Regions from separate parts of the Bradyrhizobium sp. 44 genome, predicted to be linked through region 1. Evidence: predicted binding sites of a transcription regulator. Region 1 holds the regulator's gene; each other region holds the start of a gene.
What was found. The regulator PhoB, encoded in region 1, activates phosphate uptake and scavenging genes when phosphate is short. The targets are predictions, from matches to a motif close to TGTCATNNANCTGTCAT.
Positions count from the first base shown of each region.

Region 1 (4,716 bases):
CATGACGGTCACTTGAATGTTGCGGACGGTGTGAGCGTGCATTGCGCAACGCACCATCGACCGGCCCGGAAAACGAAACGTGCCGCCTCTTGAGGGCGGCACGCGCGACTATCTTAGGCCTGGTGAAACGGGTGTCAATGCCGCCCGGAAAGCCTCGCGAAACGCTGAATCCGTAGTCTTGCGGTGCCGATTTTGCGGGATTTAGTCACGGAACATGTGGAAGCGAGTCGGCGGACTCTTGCGCGGGAGTCACGCCATATTGTAGCGTTTGGATTGTCAGATACGACATCTCGTGCAGTGGTTCTGATCTTTAAGTCCTTATGTACCGGCGTAAACGTTCGGGCGTTCAAGACGCGCCCGGCGAGCCTTAAGGGATTCTGGCGGCACGGGTTTTTGAAGGCTTAGGCATTCGCTGCGAGGCCCCAGGATGGCTGGCGCGCAGCGAGGGAAAGGGTGCAATGACGGTTTTGACCTGGTCCGATGATCGCGTCGAGCAGCTGAAAAAGCTCTGGGAGGCCGGACTTTCGGCCAGCCAGATCGCGGCGGAGCTCGGCAATGTGACCCGCAATGCCGTGATCGGCAAAGTGCACAGGCTCGGCCTCTCGGGCCGCGCCAAGAGCCCTTCGTCGGCAGCGCCCCGGCCGCGCAAGGCGCGCCCCGCGCAGCACATGATGCGGGTGAGCCGCCCGATCTCGCGCGGCAACACCGCGCTGGCGCAGGCCTTCGAGGTCGAGGCTGAGCCGGATCCGGTCACCTACGACAACGTGGTGCCGATGAGCCAGCGGCTGTCGCTGCTGGAATTGAACGAGGCGACCTGCCACTGGCCGGTCGGCGATCCCTCAAGCCCGGACTTCTTCTTCTGCGGTGGACGGGCGCTGTCCGGCCTGCCCTATTGCGCCCAGCACTCGCGCGTCGCGTACCAGCCGGCGTCGGATCGGCGGCGTGCACCGGTGAAGCCGGGGCCGCGGTAATTACGGCAAGTCGTCGCGCGAAGACGGCTCAACGATTTCAGTCTCGTCCCGGCCTAGTGCGCAATTGCGCGCGGGGGGCCGGGACCCATACTCCGAGCGCGCAGTTGCCGTGCGAAAGGGGTCGCTCCGAGTCTTCGCCAAACCACGTTCGGTGGTTATGGGTCCCGGATCAGCGCTCGCTTGTCCGGGACGACGTCGAAGAATTCGGGACAGCTTGCCAACAAACAAGGCTGCAACCCTATACCTGCTCCGCCTTGGCAAACCGATCATCCAGCGCGTAACCGGCGCCGCGGACGGTGCGGATCGGGTCCTGCTCGCGGCCGAGATTGAGCAGCTTGCGCAGGCGGCCGATATGCACGTCGACGGTACGCTCGTCGATATAGATGTCGCGGCCCCAGACGCTGTCGAGCAGTTGCTCGCGCGAGAACACCCGTCCCGGATGCTCCAGGAAGAACTCCAGCAGGCGATATTCGGTCGGACCGAGATCGATCGGCCGGCCCGAGCGCGCCACGCGGCGCTTGTCGCGGTCGAGCTCGATGTCGCCAAAAGCAAGGACGGTGGCGAGCCGCTCCGGGCTTGCGCGCCGCAGCAGGCCTTTCACGCGCGCCAGCAGCTCCGGCACCGAGAATGGCTTGACGATGTAATCGTCGGCGCCGGTCGCAAGACCCCGCACCCGCTCGCTCTCCTCGCCGCGCGCGGTGAGCATGATGATCGGGAGCTGCTTGGTCTCGGGACGGGTGCGAAGCCGCCGGCACAACTCGATGCCTGACAGGCCCGGCAGCATCCAGTCGAGCACGATCAGATCGGGGATGTGCTCCTTGAGGCGGGTGTCGGCGTCGTCGCCGCGCATCACCGTCTCGACGTCATAGCCGTCGCCTTCGAGGTTGTAGCGGAGAAGCTCGGTCAGGGCTTCCTCGTCCTCAACCACCATAATGCGTGCGCCCATCGGGTCGTCGCTCCCTTAAGTCTTCAGGTGTTCGGTACCGTGTTGGCGAAGGTCGTCATGTCGCCCTTCGGCCGCTTGTCGGTGATCGCCTGGCCCTCAATCATGTAGAACACGGTCTCGGCGATGTTGGTGGCGTGGTCGCCGATCCGCTCGATATTCTTGGCGCAGAACATCAGGTGAATACAGAACGAGATGTTGCGCGGATCCTCCATCATGTAGGTGAGGAGCTCGCGGAACAGCGAGGTGCAGATGGCGTCGACTTCCTCGTCACCCTTCCACACCGCCATCGCCGCCGGCAAATCATGCGCGGCATAAGCGTCCAGCACCGACTTGACTTGCTGCTGCACGAGGTCGGTCATGTGCTCGAGGCCGCGGAACAGCTTGAGCGGATGGAAGTCCGTCTCCAGCGCCGCAACGCGCTTGCCCATGTTCTTGGCGAGGTCGCCGATGCGCTCGAGATCGGTCGCGACGCGCATGGCGCCGACGATCTCGCGCAGATCGACCGCCATTGGCTGGCGCCGGGCGATGGTGAGCACCGCGCGTTCCTCGATGCGCTTCTGCAGCGCGTCGAGTTCAGTGTCGATGGCGACGACGCGCTGGCCGAGCGGGACGTCGCGGCGGATCAATGCGTCGACGGACTCGACGATCATGCGCTCGGCGATGCCGCCCATCTCTGCGACCAGGCGTGTGAGTTCCTGGAGGTCGGTGTCGAAGGCCTTTGCGGTATGTTCAGAACCCATGTCGCGTCTCCTAGCCGAACCGGCCGGTGATGTAATCCTGCGTGCGCCGGTCGGACGGCGACGTGAAGATCTTGCTGGTGTCGTCGAACTCGATCAACTCGCCGAGATACATGAAGGCGGTCTTGTCGGAGACGCGCGCCGCCTGCTGCATGTTGTGGGTGACGATCGCGATCGTGTAATCCTCGGACAGCTCCTGGATCAGCTCCTCGACCTTGGCGGTCGAGATCGGGTCGAGCGCCGAACAGGGTTCGTCGAACAGGATCACCTCGGGCCGCACCGCGACGGTGCGGGCGATGCAGAGACGCTGCTGCTGGCCGCCGGAGAGCGACAGGCCGGAGGCGTTGAGCTTGTCCTTGACCTCGTTCCACAGCGCGCCGCCGCGCAGCGCCTTCTCGACGCGGCCGTCCATCTCGGACTTCGAGATCTTCTCATAGAGACGGATGCCGAACGCGATGTTCTCGTAGATCGTCATCGGGAACGGCGTGGGCTTCTGGAATACCATGCCGACGCGGGCGCGCAGCAGATTGAGGTCCAGCTTGCCGTCGAGGATGTTGGTCTGGTCGAGCATGAGCTGACCGGTGGCGCGCTGACCGGGATAGAGGTCGTACATCCGGTTGAAGATGCGCAGCAGGGTCGACTTGCCGCAGCCTGACGGACCGATGAACGCCGTGACACGGTTGGCGCCGAGCGTCAGGTTGATGTTCTTCAGCGCATGGTGCTCGCCGTAATAGAAGTTCAGGTTGCGCACGGTCACCTTGGGGGGCGCCTCCGGCAGCACTGCCGCGTGCGGCAGTCCACCTGACGCGCTCATCGATACGGAAAGATCACTCATTTTGCGGTCCTCTCGGCGCCAAGGATGCGCGCGAAAATATTAAGGGCAAGAACGGTCAGGGTGATGAGCAGCGCGCCGCTCCAGGCCAGCTGCTTCCAATAGGCATAGGGGCTCTGCACGAAGTTGTTGATGGTCACCGGCAGGTTCGCCATCGTTTTGTTTAGGCCGAGGCTGAAGAACTGGTTCGACAGCGCGGTGAACAGCAGCGGCGCGGTTTCACCGGCGACGCGGGCGGTCGCGAGCAGCACGCCCGTGATGAGACCCGAACGGGCAGCGCGATAAGCGATCCGCTTGATCACCAGCGAACGCGGCAGGCCGAGCGCCGAGGCCGCCTCGCGCAACGCGTTCGGCACCAGCAGCAGCATGTCCTCGGTCGTGCGCAGCACCACCGGGATCACGATGACCGCGAGCGCGAGCGAGCCTGCGATCGCGGAGAAGCCGCGCATCGGCACCACCACCGCGCCGTAGATGAACAGGCCGATGATGATCGAGGGTGCCGAGAGCAGGATGTCGTTGATGAAGCGGATCACCGAGGTCAGCCGGTCGTTGCGGCCGTATTCGGCGAGATAGGTGCCGGCGAACATGCCGAGCGGCGCGCCGATGCCGACGCCGATCACGGTCATGATCAGCGAGCCGACGATGGCGTTGAGCAGGCCGCCTTCGTTCGATCCCGGTGGCGGCGTGTTCTCGGTGAACAGCTGGACATTGAGTCCGGCCAGTCCGTTGTAGAGCAGCGTAATCAGGATCAGCGCGAGCCAGGTGACACCGAAGGCGGTTGCGGCGATGCAGAGCCCGCGGACGACGATGTCCTTGCGGCGGCGGCGTGAATAGATCGGATTCATGGCGTCAGTTCCCCGCCTTCTTTTCCAGCCGCATCAGCATCAGCCGCGCCGCCGCGAGCACGAAGAAGGTCAGCACGAACAGCAGGAGGCCGAGCAGGATCAGGCCGGACTGGTGCAGGCCGTCGCTCTCGGCGAACTCGGATGCGATCGCCGCCGAGATCGTGGTGCCGGGGGCGAAGATCGACGACGAGATCCGGAACGAGTTGCCGATGATGAAGGTCACCGCCATGGTCTCGCCGAGCGCGCGGCCCAGCGCCAGCATGACGCCGCCGATGACGCCGACGCGGGTGTAGGGGATCACCACGCTGCGGACGACTTCCCAGGTGGTGCAGCCGACGCCGTAGGCGGCTTCCTTCAGCACCGGAGGCACTGTCTTGAACACGTC
Region 1 covers NZ_JADPIY010000008.1:408,434-413,149, reverse strand. Annotated here, with positions in the region: gene IVB41_RS03900 (aspartate aminotransferase family protein) at 1-3, opposite strand, end outside; gene IVB41_RS03895 (GcrA family cell cycle regulator) at 459-971, shown strand; gene phoB (phosphate regulon transcriptional regulator PhoB) at 1,210-1,917, opposite strand; gene phoU (phosphate signaling complex protein PhoU) at 1,941-2,657, opposite strand; gene pstB (phosphate ABC transporter ATP-binding protein PstB) at 2,668-3,489, opposite strand; gene pstA (phosphate ABC transporter permease PstA) at 3,486-4,331, opposite strand; gene pstC (phosphate ABC transporter permease subunit PstC) at 4,336-4,716, opposite strand, start outside.

Region 2 (4,716 bases), on a different contig from region 1:
CCAGAAGCTGACCGCGGAGATCGTCTCCGGCGACGGTTCGCTGCAACGCGTTTCGCTGCTCTGCCGCATCGATACGCTGGACGAGCTCGAATACTACCGCAACGGCGGCATCCTGCACTACGTGCTGCGCAAGCTCGCGGCGTAAGCGCGGATTTGTGAACGGTGGCTCACTGCGAAGTGAGTAGTAGGTTACACGAAGGCGGCCTATCACAAGGCCGCCTTCACGCGTTTGCGGCAGGCTTCGGATGGCCCGCCCGGCGGAGAACCTCACGCCCTGGACGGCTGCTGTGGCGGACGAAGGTGTGAGGCCCGTAAGACTACGGTGACCATCCGGCGGTAAGCTTTCCCTCTCGCGAGCAATGGTGTGCGGCGTTCGACATGACAACAATGACGGCTTCTCATCTGGTTTCACGTTGGTCCGGCGCCCTCTGGTCGGGTGCACTTGGTCTCTGTGCGATCGTCGCCGTCATTCGTCCTGCCGAGGCTGATCCCCGCGCCGTTGTCGAATTGTTTACCTCGCAGGGCTGCTCCTCCTGCCCGCCGGCCGACAAGATCATCGGCGACCTCGCCCGCGATCCCTCGATCATCGCGCTGAGCATGCCGATCGACTATTGGGACTATCTCGGCTGGAAGGACACATTGGCCGATTCGCGCTTCTCTGCACGGCAGCGTGCCTATTCGCGCATGCGCGGCGACCGCGAAGTCTACACGCCGCAGGTCGTGGTCAACGGCTCCACGCATGTCGTGGGCAGCGATCGCACTGGCATCGAAAGCGCGATCGGCAAAACCGACACGGGCACTGGTGTGATGAGCGTGCCGGTGACGATGTCGCTCGCGGGCAAGCAGATCAACGTCTCGGTGGCCGCGAGCAAGGAGCCGACGGCGTCCCACGGCGAGGTCTGGATCTGCTCGATTGCGAAGTCGGTGCCGATCGCGATCAGCCGCGGTGAAAATCGCGGACAGCAGGTGATCTATCACAACGTGGTGCGCAACCTGCTCAAGGTCGGCGACTGGACCGGCCGTCCGGAAAGCTGGACGGTGCCGATCGAGAACCTCACGCGCGACGGCGTCGACGGTGCTGTGGTCTACGTCCAGGACGGCAGCCGTGAAAAGCCGGGCCCGATGCTGGGCGCGGCGTACACGTCGCTGCACTAACGCGCACACTTCGAATATTCCGATTCAAGCGCACTCTCAATCCTCATGGTGAGGAGCGCGCTCTTGCGCGCGTCTCGAACCACGCAGGCCCTGCTGAGGCAGCTCGGCCTCGATCCTTCGAGACGCCACTTCGCGGCTCCTCAGGATGAGGGGAGGGAGTGTTCTCGCTGATGAGGAAGAGATCCGTCGAGGCGAAAACATCCCGGGACAAACAAAACCGGCCCAAACAAAAAAGGACCAACTCGCGTTGGCCCTCCTTGTCGTGCGAACAGACCCGATCCTGACGGCCCCGGGGGGCTGGGGGCTGAGGAATCCGGAACCGAAAGGACCGGGTCAACGCACACAAGTCTTTTCGCAATGCAGGGCGGCAGTCGCTTGGCGGAAAAGCGGCGACACTATGATTCCTGCTAACGATCCCGTGACGGTTTGCCGCGACAGAGTTCCACCGCTACGTGTGGGCGGTTTGCTCCGGTCCAACGTCCTTACAGGGCCCCTTGCAGTGGGGAACAGTTGGCGCGATCATGCAACTGTCATGATCCGCGGTTCCGGGGACGGTCTTCGCGGACGCGGTCATGCTGATACGACAGGAGGCAGCCTATGAGTCTGTCGGAGGATGCCGATCCGAGCGAACAGCGCGCGGCGGCGCGCCCCGCCGCTTCGAATGCGCAACCGAGCCGCGTAACGTTCAACCGGCTCGAGCTGCACCGTATTCTCAATCTCTACGGCCGGATGGTCGCCGACGGCGAGTGGCGCGACTACGCCATCGACTTCCTCAAGGATCGCGCCGTGTTCTCGGTCTTTCGCCGCGCTTCGGAAGTGCCGATCTATCGCATCGAGAAGGATCCGCGCCTCGCGCGCAAGCAGGGCATGTACAGCGTGATCTCGGCGACGGGCCTGATCCTGCGCCGCGGCCACGAGCTGGAGCGCGTGCTCCTGGTGATCGATCGCAAGCTGGCGGTGGTGTAGCGGCGCGCTTGGTGCTGTAGGGTGGGCAAAGGCGCATCGCGCCGTGCCCACCATCTTTCGTCAAACGCGTTGGTGATGGTGGGCACGCTTCGCTTTGCCCACCCAACGAGACCTATTTTGTCGGCACGCTCTTCGCGCCCTCGCCGAGGTCGCGCTGCATCATCACCGTGTCCAGCCAGCGGCCGAATTTCAGCCCGACGCTGGGATGCGTGCCGATCATCCTGAAGCCGCCCTTGGTGTGCACGCCGATCGAGCCGGCATTGGCGGAATCGCCGATCACGGCGATCATCTGGCGGAAGCCGCGCGCCTCGCATTCGACGATCAGCCGCTCCAGCAGGAGCGCTCCGATGCCGCGGCGGTGAAAGGACGGATCGAGATAGATCGAGTTCTCGACCGTGAAGCGGTAGGCCGGCCGCGGCCGGTAGGCGCCGGCATAGGCGTAGCCGGCGACGCGCCCGTCGAGGATGGCGACGAAATAGGGATAGCCGCCGTCGATCAGCGTGCGGTAGCGGCGCGTCATCTCGGCGAGGTCGGGCGGCTCCAGCTCGAATGTCGCGGTGCCCTCGCGGACAGCCTGCTGGTAGATGGCGGTGATGGCGGGCAGGTCGGCCTCAAGGGTGGGCCTGATTTCGGGTGCGGACATGCCGCAAGATTAGAGCCTTCCCGGGACGACTGGAAGAGGCAACGGCCTCCCCACGTCGTCATTGCGAGCGGAACGAATCAATCCAGAAATGCGTCCGTGGAAGGACTCTGGATTGCTTCGTCGCAAGAGCTCCTCGCAATGACGTTGGTTGAGGGAACATCACGCCCAAACCAAAACCCCGGCCTTTCGGCCGGGGCTGGTGTCGTTCGCTCTGGTCTGGCGCTTAGTCGCGCTGGCCGAGGAGCTGCAGGAGCAGCGTGAACAGGTTGATGAAGTTCAGGTACAGCGACAGCGCGCCGGTGATGGCCGCACGCTCTGCGATGTCACCGCCGGCCGAGGCGTAGCCGTAGATGTAGTCGTTCTTCAGCCGCTGGGTATCCCAGGCGGTGAGGCCCGCGAACACCAGCACGCCGACCACCGACACGACGAACTGCAGCACCGAGCTCGCCAGGAACAGGTTCACCAGGCTCGCGATGACGATGCCGATCAGGCCCATGAACAGGAACGAACCCATTCCGCTCATGTCACGCTTGGTGGTGTAGCCGTAGAGGCTGAGCGCGCCGAAGGTCGCCGCGGTGATGAAGAACACCCGCACGATCGAGGTGTGCGTGAACACCAGGAAGATCGAGGACAGCGAGACGCCCATCAGCGCCGCGAACACCCAGAACAGGATTTGGGCGGTCGAGGGAGCGAGACGGTTGATGCCCGCCGAGATCACGAACACCATGGCGAGCGGCGCGAGCATGAACAGCCACTTCAGCGGGCTGACGAACATCGCGTAGCCGAACGGCGTCAGGAACAGCTTGCCGACGCGGACGGCTTCCGGGGTCGGAACATCCGTCACGGCGGCCATGTAGACGCCGAGCGCGGCAAGGCCTGTGATGGCCAGGCCGATGCTCATGTAGTTGTAGATGCGCAGCATGTAGGCGCGCAGGCCGGCATCGACCGTCGCGGCGTCAACACGCCCGGCGGCCCTGCCGAAAGGAGAAGCGTAATTGCGATCTAGGTCCGACATGGTCGAATTCCCGTTGGTTGGTCCGGTCCGGCATGAGGGTCGCCACGCCGCCGGTTCGTCAAATTCTATCTCGGATACCGATGTCTGCCGACTAAATTTTGGCTAACAATCGGGGCTCCGAACCCATTCGATATGTGGGAAACTAACACATCCGCTGCAACCGTCCACGCGCGGCTGAATGTCGCCCTTCCCTGCAATCCAGACGAGCGGACGTGGTTAATCGCCGGAATCGTGCGATTTCGCTCCCGTGCCGCCGCCCGCTACCATTTGTCACAAATTCCGCAACACCGTGGCGGGCTTTTTGTTCAACGCCAGCAGCGTGCCGGCGAGACCCAGGCCGACCGTGACGACCAAGGCAGCCGCGACCACGCCGGCGGCGCTGCCGCCCTGCCAGACGAAGGTGAGGGTCATCAGTCGGGTCACGATCATCCAGGCCGCGACGCTGCCGGCGAAAACGCCGAACATTGCGGTTGCAAGCCCGATCAAGAGGTATTCGAGCGCATAGGCGCCGAGCAGCCGCAGCCGGGTCGCGCCGAGGGTCTTGAGGATCACCGCATCGTAGACCCGGTGGCGATGGCCGGCGGCGAGAGCGCCGCCCAACACCAGGATCGCCGAGATCAGGGTCACCGCGCTGGCGCCGCGGATCGCCAGCGCCAGGTTGGTCACGACCGAGCCGACCGTCTCCATCACCTCGCGCACGCGCACGCTCGTCACCATCGGATAGGTATCAGCGACCTCCTTGATGATCTTGCCGTCGCCGGCCGCATCGCCGCCGGCTTCCGTCAGAGTCGCGATATGGGTGTGCGGCGCGCCCTTGAAGGCGTTCGGCGAGAACACCAAGACGAAATTGATGCCGAGGCCCTGCCAGTCGATGCTGCGCAGATTGCTGATCTTCGCGGGGATGTCGCGGCCGAGGATATTGACCACGACCTCGTCG
Region 2 covers NZ_JADPIY010000043.1:52,585-57,300, forward strand. Annotated here, with positions in the region: gene acnA (aconitate hydratase AcnA) at 1-145, shown strand, start outside; gene IVB41_RS35255 (thioredoxin family protein) at 379-1,155, shown strand; gene IVB41_RS35260 (DUF2794 domain-containing protein) at 1,753-2,121, shown strand; gene IVB41_RS35265 (GNAT family N-acetyltransferase) at 2,234-2,764, opposite strand; gene IVB41_RS35270 (Bax inhibitor-1/YccA family protein) at 2,988-3,779, opposite strand; gene IVB41_RS35275 (ABC transporter permease) at 4,050-4,716, opposite strand, start outside.
Region 2: a site for PhoB is predicted at 1,673-1,689, ahead of IVB41_RS35260 (DUF2794 domain-containing protein). Genes of this name have one in related genera too.

Region 3 (4,716 bases), on a different contig from region 1:
GCCAACATGGACAAGCTCCACACCTATCTCGGCGTCTAGAACTGCCAACAAGAAGATTCATAGGGAAGTAGCATGATGACAAAGTCGATTGCGTCGTTTCTGCTCGGCACGGCGCTGGCCGTGACCGCCACCGGTGCAGCTTTCGCGCAGGACAAGACCGTCAAGATCGGCGCGCTGTCCGATCAGTCCGGGCTCTATGCCGACCTCGGCGGACCGGGCTCGACGCTCGCCGCGCAGATGGCCATTGAAGATTCCGGCCTGGCTGCGAAGGGCTGGAAGATCGACATCATCTCGGGTGATCACCAGAACAAGCCCGACATCGGCACCGCGATCGCGCGGCAATGGTTCGACGTCGACAAGGTCGACGTCATCGTCGACGTGCCGAATTCCGGCGTGGCCCTCGCGGTCAACAACGTCATCAAGGAAAAGAACGGCGTCTATATCAACTCGGGCGCGGCGACCTCGGATTTAACCAACGCGCAGTGCTCACCCAACACCGTGCACTGGACCTACGACACCTACATGCTGGCCCACACCACCGGCCAAGCGCTGGTGAAGGCCGGCGGCGACACCTGGTTCTTCCTGACCGCGGACTACGCCTTCGGCGCGGCGCTGGAGCGCGACACCACCGCTGTCGTTACCGCAAATGGCGGCAAGGTGGTCGGCGGCGTCAAGCACCCGCTGAACACGCCGGACTTCTCGTCCTTCCTGCTGCAGGCGCAGGCCTCCAAGGCCAAGATCATCGGCCTTGCCAATGCCGGCGGCGACACCACCAACACGATCAAGCAGGCGGCCGAGTTCGGCATCGTCAAGGGCGGCCAGAAGCTCGCGGCGCTGCTGCTGTTCCTCACCGACGTCAAGGCGATCGGGCTCGAGACCGCACAGGGCCTCAACTTCACCGAGACCTTCTACTGGGACATGAACGACCAGACCCGGGCGTTCTCGAAGCGCTTCGCCGAGAAGATGAAGAACAACGCGCCGCCCACCATGGTGCAGGCCGGCGTCTATGCGGGCGTGCGTCACTATTTCAAGGCACTCGAAGCGCTCGGCGGCAACCCGCATGACGGCGCCAAGGTCGTCGAGAAGATGAAGTCGATGCCGACGGAAGACGATCTGTTCGGCAAGGGTGAGATCCAGCCCAACGGCCGCACCATCCACAATGCCTATCTGTTCGAGGTGAAGAAGCCCTCCGAGTCCAAGGGACCGTGGGATTTCTACAAGCTGGTCGGCACGGTGCCGGGCGACCAGGCCTTCACGCCGCTGTCCGAGAGCAAGTGCGCTCTGTTGAAGAAGTAAGATAACCGCCCGCAGGCCATCAGGCCTGCGGGCGGCTTTCAGGGAACGCCGAAGGGACCGGGTGCGGGATCGATGCAGGCTCTTTACGCTCAGCTACTGGTGGGACTGATCAACGGCTCGTTCTACGCGCTGCTCAGTCTCGGGCTTGCCGTGATCTTCGGCATGCTCAACATCATCAATTTCGCCCATGGCGCGCTCTATATGATGGGCGCGTTCGTCGCGTACTTCCTGCTGAACCTCGGCGGCATCAACTACTGGTGGGCGTTGCTGTTTGCACCGATCATTGTCGGCATCTTCGGCATGATCCTGGAACGGACCATGCTGCAATGGCTGACCGGGCTGGATCATCTCTACGGCCTGCTTCTGACCTTCGGCATTGCGCTGATCGTGCAGGGCGTGTTCCAGAACTATTTCGGCTCCTCCGGCCTGCCTTACGCCATTCCGGACCAGCTCAAGGGCGGCATGAATCTCGGCTTCATGTTCCTGCCGGTCTATCGCGGCTGGGTCGTCATCTTCTCGCTGGTGGTCTGCATCGCGACCTGGTTCCTGATCGAGAAGACCCGGCTCGGCGCCTATTTGCGCGCCGCCACCGAAAACCCGACGCTGGTGCGCGCCTTCGGCGTCAACGTTCCGCGCATGATCACGTTGACCTACGGGCTCGGTGTCGGCCTTGCCGCGCTCGCCGGCGTGCTGTCGGCGCCGATCAACCAGGTGCGACCGCTGATGGGCGCCGACCTCATCATCGTGGTGTTCGCGGTGGTGGTGATCGGCGGCATGGGATCGATCATGGGCTCCATCATCACCGGCTTCGCGCTCGGTGTGATCGAGGGCCTGACCAAGTATTTCTACCCCGAGGCCTCCAACACCGTCGTGTTCGTGCTGATGGTGCTGGTGCTCTTGGTGAAGCCAACGGGATTGACGGGAAGGGCGGCCTGACATGACAGCCTTGACGGACGACACGCTGCCGGTAACCCCGCGCGCGATCCGCGACGAGATGATCGTCTTCGTGGTGATGGCGCTGCTGCTGGCTTCGGTGCCATTCACGGGGGTCTACCCGTTCTTCGTGATGCAGGCGCTGTGCTTCGCGCTGCTCGCCTGCGCCTTCAACCTGCTGATCGGCTATGGCGGTTTGCTGTCCTTCGGCCATGCGATGTTCCTGGGCACGGCCGGCTATTGCAGCGCGCATGCGCTGAAGGTGTGGGCGCTGCCGCCGGAGCTCGGCATCCTCGTCGGCGTCGCCGGTGCCTTCGTGCTCTCGCTCATCACGGGCTATATCTCGATCCGCCGCCAGGGCATCTATTTCTCGATGATCACGCTGGCGCTGTCGCAGCTTCTGTACTTCATCTACCTCCAGGCCCCGTTCACCCATGGTGAAGACGGCATCCAGGGCATTCCGCAGGGACGCATGTTCGGCGTCTTCGATCTGACCAAGCCGACCGTGCTCTACTACGTGGTTCTGGTCGGCTTCCTCGCCGGCTTCCTGTTGATCTTCCGCATCATCAACTCGCCGTTCGGCGAAGTCCTCAAGGCGATCCGCGAGAACGAGCCGCGCGCGATCTCGCTGGGTTACCGCACCGATCAGTACAAGTTCCTGGCTTTCGTCCTGTCGGGCACGCTGGCCGGCTTTGCCGGTGCGCTGAAAGTCTTCGTGGCGCAGAACGCCTCGCTCACCGACGTGCACTGGTCGATGTCGGGCGAAGTCGTGCTGATGACGCTGGTCGGCGGACTCGGAACCGTGTTCGGTCCCGTGGTCGGTGCCTTCGTGATCATCGCCATGCAGCAATATCTGGCGGGGTTCGGCCAATGGGTGACCGTGATCCAGGGCTCGATCTTCGTGATCTGCGTGCTCACCTTCCGCCGCGGCGTCATCGGCGAAATCGCGCATTACTTCCGGCGGTCGCTGTAAGTAATTGATATAACAGAAGATAGGCTGACGCGCGAAAGCGGTGGATGATCCGGCTCCACGGGCGTGAGGTGGCACGCGCGTGGATCGAAAATGGTCTATGACAGTTTCATGACGGCCCGCTCGGGCCAGGCCATAATCCAACCGGTAGTCTCTCTCCCATGATGCGATTGTTTCGCGCTTTCCTGCCCAAGGAAGAACGGTTCTTCGACCTGTTCGACCGCCACGCCCAGACGGTGATCCAGGGCTCGATCGCGCTCCAGAGCATGCTCAACGGGGGTGAGGAGACGCCGGTCTATTGCCAGCGCGTCAACCAGTTCGAGAACGATGCCGACAACATCACCCGTGAGGTGCTGACGGCGGTGCGCCGGACCTTCATCACCCCGTTCGACCGCGGCGACATCAAGAACCTGATCACCTCGATGGACGACGCCATCGACCAGATGCAACAGACCGCCAAGGCCGTGATGCTGTTCGAGGTCCGCAGCTTCGAGCCGCCGATGCGGGAGATCGGCGGGCTTCTGATCGAATGCGCCAATCTGGTCGGCCGTGCGCTGCCGTTGATGCAGAAGATCGGCCAGAACGTGGCCATGCTGACCGCGATCACGGAAGAGCTGGGCAAGCTGGAAGGCCGCGTCGACGATCTCCATGATATCGGGCTGAAGGAACTGTTCCTCAAGCATCGCAACGGCAACGCGATGGATTTCATCGTCGGCGCGGAGATCTACGACCATCTCGAGAAGGTCGCCGACCGCTTCGACGACGTCGCGAACGAGATCAACAGCATCGTCATCGAGCAAGTTTAGGGCAGGGGACCGCGCCGTGGATGTTGCGTTGGGTCTTCCCGTCCTGGTCGGACTGATCGCCGTCGCGCTGCTGTTCGACTTCCTGAACGGCCTGCACGACGCCGCCAATTCGATCGCGACCATCGTCTCGACCCGCGTGCTGCGGCCGCAATACGCGGTGTTCTGGGCCGCCTTCTTCAATTTCGTCGCCTTCATGGTGTTCGGGCTGCACGTCGCCCAGACCATCGGCACCGGCATCATCGATCCCGCGATCGTGGATGCCCAGGTGATCTTCGCTGCGCTGGTCGGCGCCATCGTCTGGAACCTGGTGACATGGGCGCTCGGCATCCCATCGTCCTCGTCGCACGCATTGATCGGGGGCTTGTTTGGTGCCGGCGTGGCCAAAGCGGGCCTTTCGGCGGTGGTCTGGAGCGGATTGTCCAAGACGGTGATCGCCATCGTGCTGTCTCCGCTCGTCGGCTTTCTGCTCGCGATGGTGCTGGTTGCGATCGTCTCCTGGGCCTCGGTGCGCTCCACGCCCTTTGCCGTGGATCGCGCCTTCCGCATCCTGCAATTCGCCTCCGCCTCGCTCTATTCGCTCGGCCACGGCGGCAACGACGCGCAGAAGACCATGGGCATCATCGCCGTGCTGCTCTATTCGCAGGGCCAGCTCGGCGGCGAATTCTTCGTCCCCTTCTGGGTGGTGCTTTCGTGCCAGGCCGCAATGGCGAT
Region 3 covers NZ_JADPIY010000016.1:654,943-659,658, forward strand. Annotated here, with positions in the region: gene IVB41_RS19625 (ABC transporter ATP-binding protein) at 1-39, shown strand, start outside; gene IVB41_RS19630 (ABC transporter substrate-binding protein) at 73-1,296, shown strand; gene IVB41_RS19635 (branched-chain amino acid ABC transporter permease) at 1,369-2,232, shown strand; gene IVB41_RS19640 (branched-chain amino acid ABC transporter permease) at 2,234-3,202, shown strand; gene IVB41_RS19645 (DUF47 domain-containing protein) at 3,361-4,005, shown strand; gene IVB41_RS19650 (inorganic phosphate transporter) at 4,022-4,716, shown strand, end outside.
Region 3: a site for PhoB is predicted at 3,300-3,316, ahead of IVB41_RS19645 (DUF47 domain-containing protein). Genes of this name have one in related genera too.

Region 4 (4,716 bases), on a different contig from region 1:
GATATCGGCAGGGCCGATCGGGAGGAGCTGTTCTGTCATGCCTGATGTTATCGCGGCGGATGAGGCGCGGGCAAGGCATCTCCGCGCGAGCATTCTGGGCTCTCAGGCGACGAATCGCGCCGGCTCCGCCCCGTTCCGGCCCGGCAGCACCGCGCCGACCGCCAAAATGCTGTCGATAAAGGCCCGGGCCGAGGCCTCCCAGGTGTAGTTGGAGGCGAATTCGACACAGTCCTGCCGGGAGATGTCCAGCGCGGCGAAGCAGGCGCTGCGCAGATCGTGATCGAGCGCGCCGACCGGCGCATCGCCGATCACGTCGCGGGGCCCCTTCACCGGAAACGCCGCGACCGGCAGGCCGCTCGCCAGCGCTTCGAGCAGGACCAGGCCGAAGGTGTCGGTTTTGCTCGGAAACACGAAGACATCGGCGGCAGCGTAAATGTCCGCCAGTTCCTCACCGTGCTTTTCGCCGAGGAAGATCGCGTCCGGATAGGCCTCCTCCAGCGCGACACGCTCCGGACCGTCGCCGACGATCACCTTGGTGCCGGGCAGGTCGAGGTCGAGGAAGGCCTCGAGATTCTTCTCTACCGCGACCCGGCCGACCGACAAGAACACCGGCGCCGGCAGGCAGAGGTCGATCGCGCGGGGGTGGAACAGGCTGGTATCGACGCCGCGAGGCCACAGCACGACATTGTCGAAGCCGCGCTCGGTCAGCTCGCGGGCGAGCGCCGGCGTTGCCGCCATCACGGCGCGGCTGGGGCTGTGGAATCGGCGCAGCGCCCGCCAGATCAGGGATTCCGGAACCGGCACCCGGGCACGGACATATTCGGGGAAGCGGGTGTGGAAGCTGGTCGTGAAGGGCAGCTTGCGCTGGCGGCAATAGCGCCGGACCATCAGGCCGATCGGCCCCTCCGTCGCGATGTGGATGCTGTCCGGATGCGCCTCCTCGATCAGCTTCGCGATTCTGCCCGGCCGCGGCATGGCCAGACGCACGTCCCGATAGCTTGGCATCGCAAAGGTGCGGAACGATTGCGGCGTCAGGAACGCGAATTCGACGCCAAGGCTCTGGGCGGCGTCATTAAGCTTGGTCAGCGTCCGAACCACACCGTTGACTTGCGGGTGCCAGGCGTCGGTCGCGACCAGGATGCGCATCAGGATGCCCTTGTCATGCGGCTCTGGCTGCGACCTGCGGGACTTGTGCCGGCTTCTCGGCCTGGTCCGCCCAGGTGATGATCTCGAAATGGCCGTCGTCGTGCTCGACCAGCGCCGTGCAGCTCTCGACCCAGTCGCCGCAATTCATGTAGCGGATGCCGCCCTCGTCGCGGATCACCGCGTAATGGATATGGCCGCAGATCACGCCGTCGGCGTCGTGGCGCCGCGCCTCGGCGGCGAGCGCCTGCTCAAACGCGCCGATATAGTTGACGGCATTCTTGACCTTCTGCTTGGCCCATTGCGACAGCGACCAATAGGGCACTTTGAACATGCGCCGGAAGAAGTTGACGAAACGATTGAGCTGGATCGCGAAGTCGTAGGCCTTGTCGCCGAGATGGGCGAGCCAGCGTGCGTTCTGCACCACGAGGTCGAAGATGTCGCCGTGGATGACGAGATAGCGCTTGCCGTCCGCGCCGGTGTGGACGGTATTCTCGACCACGTCGATGCCGCCGAAATGAGTGCCGTAATAGTTGCGCAGGAATTCGTCGTGATTGCCGGGAATGTAGATGACCTTGGCGCCCTTGCGCGCCTTGCGCAGAAGCTTCTGGACGAGGTCGTTATGCGATTGCGGCCAATGCCAGCTCGATTTCAGCGCCCAGCCGTCGACGATGTCGCCGACGAGATAGATCGTGTCGGCATCATGGAAACGCAGGAAGTCGAGCAGAAGGTCGGCTTGAGAACCGCGGGCTCCGAGATGAACGTCGGAGATGAACAACGTGCGAAAGCGCCGCTCCGGGCTCTCGTCACTCACATCGTAACTTCCCATGCGCCAGCCTGTAACAATGTCCCGTGACAGGGGGATGACCAATTGAACCTTTGAGGCACCTTCGGAACCGAATCGCGCTTGCCTCGCCCACCCCGCGAATATCAGTCGCATGCGACAATCAGGCGACATCGCGTCGCAGCGCCCTCCGCAACAACCCGGAACTGCATGGGCTCGATGGGTTGACGGCGGCGCGCTCGCGAGCGGCGTCAGTAAAATTTGTGGAAGTGATGGATCGGGCCGTGGCCGTGGCCGACGCTGAAGCGGTCGGCGGCCGCGATCGCCGCGCTGATCCAGAACTTGGCGTTGCGCACGGCGCGCTCGAGATCCTCGCCTCTGGCGAGCCCGGCGGCGACCGCCGAGGACAGCGAGCAGCCGGTGCCATGGGTGTTGCGAGTGGCAACGCGCGGCGCGGCCAGCGCGATCGTGGTGCTGGCATCGACGAAATAGTCGATGCTCTCGGCGCCCTCGCCGTGCCCGCCCTTGATCAGGACCGCCCGGCAGCCGAGCGCCATCAGCCGGCGCCCCTGGCTCTCGATCTCGGCCTCGCTGGCCGCGACCGGTTCGCCGAGCAGAGCCGCGGCCTCTGGCAGATTGGGTGTGATCACCGAGGCCAGCGGCATCAGCTTGATGCGCAGGGCGTCGACCGCTTCGGAGGCGAGCAGGCGATCCCCCGATGTCGCCACCATCACGGGATCGAGCACGATATGCCGGGGCGCCCAGCGCGACAGCGCGGCCGCGATCGCATCGATGCTGGCGGCTTGCGCCACCATGCCGATCTTGACCGCGCCGACCTCGAGATCGGAAAACACCGCATCGATCTGCGCGGTGACGAATTCGGCGGGCACCGCATGAATGCCGGTGACGCCGCGGGTGTTCTGCGCGGTCAGCGCCGTGATGGCGGACGCGCCAAAAACGCCGAGCGCAGCAAAGGTCTTCAGGTCGGCCTGGATGCCGGCGCCGCCGCTCGAATCGGAGCCGGCAATGGTCAGCGCGACGGGCGTCGTCATGGGGCGATTTTCCGCGTTTTCGAAGCCATGGCCCGTCCTAGCGCGCCTCCCCCGGCCCAGCAAGTTCGCTTGCTAAATTCGGCCGGGTTTGGCCTATTAGCCGCCAGATATGCTTTCGGAGTGACCGCGATGGTTCCCTTTTTCGTCCAGATCAAATGCAAGCTCGGCCAATCCTATGTAGTCGCCAATGCGCTTGCCGAAGCCGAGATCGCCTCCGAGATCTATTCCACGGCCGGTCAATACGACCTGCTGGTGAAGTTCTACGTCGACAACGACACCGATATCGGCCACTTCGTCAATGAGAAGGTGCAGGTGTTGCCTGGCATCCAGGACACCCTCACCATCATCACCTTCAAGGCGTTTGGCGCGAGTTGATCGTCGAGAAAACGGCGGGCCTGATCAGGCGCCGCCCTCCTTGCGCTTGGGGCGCGGCGGACCGTCCACCGGCGGCAGCGATTTGAGATAGTCCGCCATCGCCGCGAGATCGTCGTCCGGCAATTGCGAGGTGTTCTTGATCACCCGCGTCATCGCGCCGCCGACGCTGTCGCCGTCGGGCAATTCGCCGGTCTTCAGGAAATAGGCAATATCCTTCGCGCTCCACTCGCCAAGGCCCTTCTGGGTGATGTTGGGGACCCATCCCTCGCCTTCCGGATTGGGGCCGCCGGCGAAGCGTTGTCCGGCAATGATGCCGCCAAGCGCGTTGCGCGGGCTGTGGCATTCCGCGCAATGGCCAAAACTGTTGACGAGATAGGCGCCGCGATTCCACTGCGGCGACTTCGCGCTGTCGGCGACGAAGGGCTTGCCGTCCATAAACAGGAATTTCCAGATGCCGACGTTGCGCCTTATATTGAACGGAAAGCGCACGTCGTGGTCGCGCACCTTGCCTGCGACGGCCGGCAGCGTTTTCAGGTACGCAAAGAGATCGAGCACGTCCTCGCGCCTGGCGTGCTGATAGGACGTGTAGGGAAAGGCCGGAAAGTAATGCTGCCCGTCCGGGGAGACCCCGTGCATCGCAGCATTGACGAATTCGGCCTCGCTCCATTTGCCGATGCCGTCGGTCGGATCGGAGGAGATGTTCGGCGCATAGAACGTTCCGAACGGCGACTTGATCGCGACGCCGCCGCCGAGCCTGAAACGATCGGGCTGGTCGGGGACGGCATGACATGAGGCGCACCCGCCGGCGTTGAACATCACCTGGCCATTGGCAAGATCAGGGGCGCGGGCGGGCGCGGTGCCGGCGGCCGCCACCACCGGCGCGCTGAGCCACCAATAGACGCCGGCTGCGGCGAGTGCGGCAAGCAGCACCACGGAGATTGTTCGTCGCAACATGCGGTCCTTTCGTCGTCGCGGCGAAGCTTATGACCGATGTCCTCGCGGCTCCAGCCACGAAGAATTTAGCCCACCGCAGCCAGAAACGGGAATAAACTGAAATGCCGGCTGTTGGAAGTTTGCAGCCCAAACGGGGTCAGCAGGGAGAAAAATCATGAACAAGATCGTCATCGCCATGTCAGTGCTTGGCGCCGTTGCCTTTGCGGGTTCGGCCAGCGCGGAAAAGCTGAAAGCAACGCTCGACGCCAAGTCCGAGGTCCCCGCAACGACCAGCAGCGGCACCGGAACGGCCGATCTGGATTACGACGCCGCCAGCAAGAAGCTGTCCTGGAAGGTCACCTATTCCGGCCTGTCCGGCCCCGCCACCGCCGCGCATTTCCACGGACCCGCCGAGGCCGGCAAGAACGC
Region 4 covers NZ_JADPIY010000029.1:468,263-472,978, reverse strand. Annotated here, with positions in the region: gene IVB41_RS27985 (threonine/serine dehydratase) at 1-39, opposite strand, end outside; gene IVB41_RS27980 (glycosyltransferase family 1 protein) at 103-1,146, opposite strand; gene IVB41_RS27975 (UDP-2,3-diacylglucosamine diphosphatase) at 1,160-1,972, opposite strand; gene thiD (bifunctional hydroxymethylpyrimidine kinase/phosphomethylpyrimidine kinase) at 2,179-2,979, opposite strand; gene IVB41_RS27965 (Lrp/AsnC family transcriptional regulator) at 3,109-3,354, shown strand; gene IVB41_RS27960 (cytochrome c) at 3,379-4,308, opposite strand; gene IVB41_RS27955 (CHRD domain-containing protein) at 4,463-4,716, shown strand, end outside.
Region 4: a site for PhoB is predicted at 1,996-2,012, ahead of IVB41_RS27975 (UDP-2,3-diacylglucosamine diphosphatase). Genes of this name have one in related genera too.